Saccharothrix violaceirubra: one gene and its partner. The protein of the gene in region 2 interacts with the protein of the main gene of each other region in a pairwise test. Links are inferred from orthologs where the notes say so. Each region holds a gene or a part of one and is shown on either strand. Other genes may lie near its edges.

Region 1 (3,304 bases), 4.4 Mb from region 2 along the record:
GGCAGGTGGGACCGGGCCGTCGGCCCGATGCAGTTCATCCCCACCACGTGGGCGATCTACGCGGTGCGGGCCAGCGGCGACGGCCGGCCGCCCGACCCGCAGAACATCGACGACGCGGCCCTCGCCGCGGCCAACTACCTGTGCGCCGCGGGCAAGGACCTGTCGACGGGCGCGGGCTGGTGGCAGGCCGTGATGACGTACAACAACTCGGTCGAGTACGGCCGCAAGGTGTTCAGCGGCGCCGACGCCTACGCCAAGGCGGCCTCGGCGCCGCCGACCACCTGATCGGGGTCAGCGGTCCGGTCGGCGGTCCCGTTCCACGGCCAGCCGTGCGCTGACCTCGCCCAACGCCTCCTGGTACTCGGGCGTCGGGTTCATCGCGGCGGCCATGCGGAACTGGGCGAGCGCCTCGGTGAGCCGGCTCTGCCGCTGGAGCGTGCGACCCAGGGCGAACCGGGCGTAGTAGTCGCTCGGGTCCAGGTCGACGACCTTGCGGAACGCCTCCTCGGCGCGCTGGAACTGGGCCGAGCCCAGGTAGGCCCGTCCCGCCAGCAGTTGCACGCTGGGTTCGTCACCGGCCACCTCGAGGACGACGCTCAGCGCGCGCAACGCGTCCAGCGGGCGGCGTTCCGCGAGCAGCGCCTCGGCCTGTCGGAAGGCGTCGAAGGTGCTGTCCGTCATGGTCCGATCAACGCTACCTCCGCCCCCCGCTGTTCCTCCACAGCCGACCGGATGACAGGACCCGCCACGGGGAATCCCGAGGGTGTCCGGAAGAGGCCCGGATCACCCCGAAGAGATCATCACTTCGGAACCGGTACAGATACTTGCCGGTGCGGGAACGCGACGGAAAGCGAGCCGACTAGGCTCGTGCCGGTAACCGGCAGAAGGTCTGACTAGGGAGCGCACGTGGCGGTCATCGAGCAGGTCGGAGCCCGCGAGATCCTGGACTCGCGAGGCAACCCCACCGTCGAGGTCGAGGTGGCGCTGGACGACGGCACGCTGGAGCGCGCCGCGGTGCCGTCCGGGGCCTCGACCGGTGAGCACGAGGCGGTCGAACTCCGCGACGGCGACGCCAAGCGCTACCTCGGCAAGGGCGTCGAGCGCGCGGTCACCGCGGTGCTCGACGAGATCGGCCCGGAGCTGGTGGGCCTGGAGGCCGTCGAGCAGCGCGTCGTCGACCAGAAGCTGGTCGACCTGGACGGCACGCCGGACAAGTCCCGGCTCGGCGCGAACGCCATCCTCGGCGTGTCGCTCGCCGTGGCCAAGGCGGCGGCGGCCAGCAGCGGTCTGGAGCTGTTCCGCTACGTCGGCGGCCCGAACGCGCACGTCCTGCCGGTCCCGATGCTCAACATCCTCAACGGCGGCGCGCACGCCGACACCGATGTGGACATCCAGGAGTTCATGATCGCGCCCATCGGCGCCGACTCGTTCCGCGAGGCGCTGCGCTGGGGCACCGAGGTCTACCACTCGCTCAAGTCCGTGCTGAAGGGCAAGGGCCTGGGCACTGGTCTGGGCGACGAGGGCGGGTTCGCGCCGTCGCTGTCCAGCAACCGCGACGCGCTCGACCTGATCCTCCAGGCGATCGAGAAGGCCGGGTACACGCCGGGCCGCGACATCGCGCTGGCCCTGGACGTGGCCGCGACCGAGTTCCACTCGGACGGCTCGTACACGTTCGAGAAGCAGCAGCGCTCGTCGGCGGACCTGATCCGCTACTACGCCGAGCTGCTCGACGCGTACCCGCTGGTCTCGATCGAGGACCCGCTGTCCGAGGACGACTGGGACGGCTGGGTCCAGCTCACCGCCGAGGTCGGCGACCGGGTGCAGATCGTGGGCGACGACCTGTTCGTCACCAACGCCGAGCGCCTGGAGGAGGGCATCTCCCGCAAGGCGGCCAACGCCCTGCTGGTGAAGGTCAACCAGATCGGCACGCTGTCCGAGACGCTGGACGCGGTGTCGCTGGCCACCTCCTACGGCTACAAGTCGATGATGTCCCACCGGTCCGGCGAGACCGAGGACACCACGATCGCGGACCTCGCGGTCGCGGTCGGCGCCGGCCAGATCAAGACCGGTGCGCCCGCGCGTGGCGAGCGGACCGCGAAGTACAACCAGCTCCTGCGCATCGAGGAGGCCCTGGGCGACGCCGCGCGTTACGCCGGCGACCTGGCCTTCCCCCGGTTCACGCCGGAGGGCTGACGGACCGGCCGCTCCCGGCACGCCCGCGCCGGGAGCGGCACCGGCGACCCCGGCCGGCTGATCACGTGGACAATGGTCGGGCGGACGATCGGCCCGGTGCGGGCCGGGCGACCGCCGGGATGCCGATCACGCGGACGCTGGTCGGTCCAGGGCCGACCGTGGGAGCAGCGACGTGGGCGAGGGTCGGGGGGACGGCCGGTCGAAAGGCCGCGGCACCGGACGTGCGGGCTCGTCCCGGGCACGGTCCGGTCGTGCGGGCGATTCGGACAAGACGTCCCGCGACAAGGCGGCACGCGACAAGGCGGCACGCGGCGGTCCAGCCGGCGGGGACAGGATCTCCGGCGGCAAGACCGGTCGCGGTGTGACGGGCGGTACGACCAAGACGCCGGCCGGCGGGACCGGTCGCGGTGGTCGGGACAAGGCGCCCGAGGGCAAGAGCCGGGGTGTGCTCGGGACCGGGAAGTCGTCCGGTACGAAGCCTTCCGGTGCGAAGAGCGCTCGGGACAAGGCCAAGGCGCGGCGCGAGTCGGCGCGGGCCGCGAACCGGCGGCCCCAGTCCCGGGCGCGGACGCGGGCGGGCGCGGGCACCGGTGGCGCGTTCGGCATGACGGGCACCCGGCGGGCCGCGTTGCTGGCCATGGTGGTCTGCGCCCTGGCGTTGAGCATCGCCGTCCCGTTGCGGACCTACCTGGCGCAGCGCGAGGAACTCCGCGAGGCCACGGCCGAGCAGGACGCGTTGCGCGCCGAGGTCGACCGGTTGGCCGACCGCAAGGAACAGCTCGCCGACCCGGCCCGGCGGGAGATCGAGGCGCGGCAGCGGCTGCACTACGTGCGGCCCGGCGAGACCCCCTACGTCGTGCAGTTGCCCGGCGACGAGAATCGGACTCCGGAGGACCGGAAACCGGCCGCGGGGCCGGCGAAGGACAAGGCGTGGTACGAGCAGTTGTGGAACTCGGTGGCGGCGAAATGACGGTGAGCGAGGCCGACCGGCTCGCGGTGGCGGCACAGCTCGGGCGGACGCCGCGCGGCATGCGCGCGGTGGCGGCGCGGTGTCCCGGCGGGCACCCGGCGGTGGTGCTGACGAGCCCCAGGCTGGAGGACGGGACCCCGT
Region 2 (3,190 bases):
GGCTCACCGTGAACGAGTCCTCGGTCACTTCCACGACGGTCAGCGACACGCCGTCGACCGTGATCGAGCCCTTCTCCACGACGTACCGCGCGAGTCCCGGCGGCAGTCCGATGTGGACGATCTCCCAGTGCTCGGCCTTCTCCCGCGACCGGACGACGCCGGTCCCGTCGACGTGGCCCTGCACGATGTGCCCGCCCAGCCGCTGCCCGACGGCCGCGGCGCGTTCGAGGTTGACCCGGTCGCCGGCGGCGATGCCGTCCAGGCTGGACCGGACCAGTGTCTCGCGCATCACATCGGCGGTGAACGCGCCGTCGACCACGTCGACCACCGTCAGGCACACGCCGTTGACCGCGATCGAGTCGCCGTGCTTCGCGTCGCCGGTCACCACCGGACCGGCGATGGTGACGCGCGCCGCGTCCGGCAGGTCCTCGACCGCGACGATCTCGCCCAACTCCTCGACAATCCCGGTGAACACCGCAACCCTCCCTCAGCGGACCGGCACTGCGGACACCCGCAGACCCGGCCCGGACATCGTGACCCGTTCGACGACCAGTCCCACCGCGTCCGGACCGACGGTCCCGGCGGCGGTGGCCACGCCGGTGCCGCTGAGCACGAGCCGTCCGTCCCCCAGCAGTTCCGGCGCGAGGTGCGCGAGCACCCGGTCGAGCCGACCGGCCGCCGCGAACGCACCCGCCAGGGTAGGCCCGCCCACCAGCACCACGTCCACGACGTCACGTCCGGCGAGCGCCGCGTCGACGTCGTGCGCGTGCGCCGGGTGGCCCACGTCGACCCGCAACGGACGGTAAGGCCCCGGTGTTCCCGAGGAGGGCGCGGTCCGCATGCCGGACACGATGGCGTCCGCGCGTGCGATGTGCTCGTCCTTTTCGGCGTCGTCCGACGCGTACCAGGTCACGTGCGGACGTCCGGTGCGCGCGAAGTGCAACCAAGCCCGCAGGGGGCCGTCGCCGACGACTTCGGCCAGGAAGCCGGACTCGACCTCGACGCCCGCCGCGCGCAGCACGTCCGCGCCGCCCGCGGCCGTCGGATTCGGATCGGACACCGCGTGGACGACCCGGCGCACCCCGGCGGCGAGCAGCGCGTCGGTGCACGGCGGCGTGCGGCCGTGGTGCGCGCACGGTTCGAGCGTCACGACGGCCGTGCCGCCGACGGCCCGGTCACCGGCTTCGCGCAGGGCCACGACCTCGGCGTGCGGCCCGCCCGGCGGTCGCGTGGCGCCGACGCCGACCGGCTCGCCGGACGCGTCGAGCACGACGCAGCCCACGGGCGGGTTCGGGCTCGTGGTGCCCAGGACCGCCGCGCTCGCCTCGACGGCGCGGGCCATGGCGTCGGCGAGGTTCACCGGCCGGCGGCGGCCAGCGCGCGCAACTTCTCGACGGCCAGGCCGGGATCGGCCGCGTCGTACACGGCGGACCCGGCGACGAAGCAGTCCACACCGGCCTCGGCGGCCTGGCCGATGGTGTCGGCGTTGATGCCGCCGTCGATCTCGACGACGAGCGTCAGGTGTCCGGTGTCGACCAGGCGGCGCGCGGTGCGCACCTTGTCCAGCACGTCGGCGATGAAGCTCTGCCCGCCGAACCCGGGCTCGACCGACATGACCAGCAGCGTGTCGTAGTGCTTGAGCACGTCGACGTAGGGCTCGATCGGCGTGCCGGGCTTGATCGAGAGTCCCGCCTTGGCACCGGCCGCCCGCAGGTCGCGCGCCAGGGCGACCGGGTCGGCGGCGGCTTCCGCGTGGACGGTCACGTTGTACGCGCCGGCCTCGGCGTAGCCGACCGCCCAGCGGTCCGGGTCCTCGATCATCAGGTGGCAGTCCAGCGGGATGTCGGTCGCCTTGCGCAACGACCGCACCACGGGCAGGCCGAGCGTCAGGTTGGGCACGAAGTGGGCGTCCATGACGTCGACGTGCAACCAGTCGGCGCCGGAGACCGCGTCGGCCTCCTCGGCGAGACGGGCGAAGTCGGCGGACAGGATGCTCGGGGCGATCATCGGATGCTGGACCACAGGTGGTCAGTCTAGGCTCCGACCCGCGCCGACGGCCCACGCGGGCCGGTTCCCAACTACTCACGCGGGTAGTTCTCCGTGCCGCCGAAGCCCATTACGGTCGAACCGACCTCGGGGGGCAGAACGGGGTATCTGGGGATGACAGCCAAAATCGTGTTGGTGACCGGCGCGTGCACACCGCTCGGCGGCGAGGTGGCGGAGGCACTGGCCCGGCAGGGCGCGGTGGTCGCCGCGGTGGACAGCGACGGGCGGACCCTGTCCGCGATGGTCGAACGCCTGCGTGCCGAGGGCCTGCGGATCGCGGGTCGGCAGATCGACGTCACGTCGAGCGCCGCCGTGGACGCCCTCGTCGACCAGCTGGAGCGCGAACTGGGCCCGATCGACGCCCTGGTGACGGTAGCCGCCGCGATCCGCCCGGGACCGGTGCTGGCGTTGAGCGACGCGGACTGGGCGCACAGCTTCGCGGTGAACACCGACGGCGTGTTCAACACGTCACGGGCAGTGGCGGGTCGCATGGTCGCCCGCAGGCGCGGAGTGATCGTCACGGTGGCCGGCCACGGCGCGACCACCAGGTCGGCGGCCTATACGGCATCACGTGCGGCGGCGATCGCGTACACCGAGTGCCTGGCGCAGGAGGTGGCCCCCCGTGGCGTGCACTGCGCGGCCGTGGCGCCGACCGACCCGACCCGAGTGGCACAGGAGGTCCTGTTCCTGCTGACCACCCCCACCCGCGCGTCGGCCTGAGACCCGGCCGCCCGGACACACCGCCGTCGTGTCCGGGCGGCCTTCCACCAGGACAACGGCAACGGCAGCACGAGTCCCACATCACGACACACGCGCTCATCGACCCGTACGACCTGCCGAACCACCGCACCCACGACGGTGGCACCCGAGTGCACAACTCGCGGTGTCCGAACGCATAACTCGCGCGGTAGGGGAACTCGGGCACTCGAAAGGAGGTGCCTGAGCGCGTATTTCAGGGTGTCCGAGTGGAGGACTCGCGCCCCTGGGAGCGGGTCGCGGCCAGCCGGTACGCGGCGGTACCGACCAGCTCCAAGGAGATCTGAAGACGCCGGGCGTCCACGTTCCCCGCCAACGTGTCCTCCGGCGTGTGGTAGAGCGGCTCCAGATCCCCCGGCCCCGCCGGCCCCCGCCACGAGAAGTTCGC

Evidence for each region.
Region 1: the proteins of rpe (region 2) and eno interact in binary tests that used the Escherichia coli proteins (3 or more experiments, as listed by UniProt). The link is inferred for Saccharothrix violaceirubra from one-to-one orthologs.

What each region holds. Positions count from the first base shown.
Region 1 is NZ_JACHJS010000001.1:6,333,507-6,336,810, reverse strand. Bases 58-3,049 are described here. They hold eno (phosphopyruvate hydratase), read left to right. Parts: upstream 58-906; coding sequence 907-2,193; downstream 2,194-3,049. Other genes in these bases: F4559_RS36605 (FtsB family cell division protein), read left to right, coding at 2,366-3,049; F4559_RS29225 (tetratricopeptide repeat protein), read right to left, coding at 292-681; F4559_RS29230 (lytic transglycosylase domain-containing protein), read left to right, coding at 58-285. In the rest of the region: more of F4559_RS29230, read left to right, coding at 1-57; more of F4559_RS36605, read left to right, coding at 3,050-3,163; F4559_RS29210 (DUF501 domain-containing protein), read left to right, coding at 3,160-3,304. UniProt on the Escherichia coli protein: Catalyzes the reversible conversion of 2-phosphoglycerate (2-PG) into phosphoenolpyruvate (PEP). It is essential for the degradation of carbohydrates via glycolysis.
Region 2 is NZ_JACHJS010000001.1:1,960,914-1,964,103, forward strand. The notes cover bases 183-3,060. They hold rpe (ribulose-phosphate 3-epimerase), read right to left. Parts: upstream 2,008-3,060; coding sequence 1,357-2,007; downstream 183-1,356. Other genes in these bases: F4559_RS09820 (riboflavin synthase), read right to left, coding at 183-475; ribD (bifunctional diaminohydroxyphosphoribosylaminopyrimidine deaminase/5-amino-6-(5-phosphoribosylamino)uracil reductase RibD), read right to left, coding at 488-1,342; F4559_RS09835 (SDR family NAD(P)-dependent oxidoreductase), read left to right, coding at 2,161-2,766; F4559_RS09840 (M28 family peptidase), read right to left, coding at 2,999-3,060. Also shown: more of F4559_RS09820, read right to left, coding at 1-182; more of F4559_RS09840, read right to left, coding at 3,061-3,190. UniProt on the Escherichia coli protein: Catalyzes the reversible epimerization of D-ribulose 5-phosphate to D-xylulose 5-phosphate.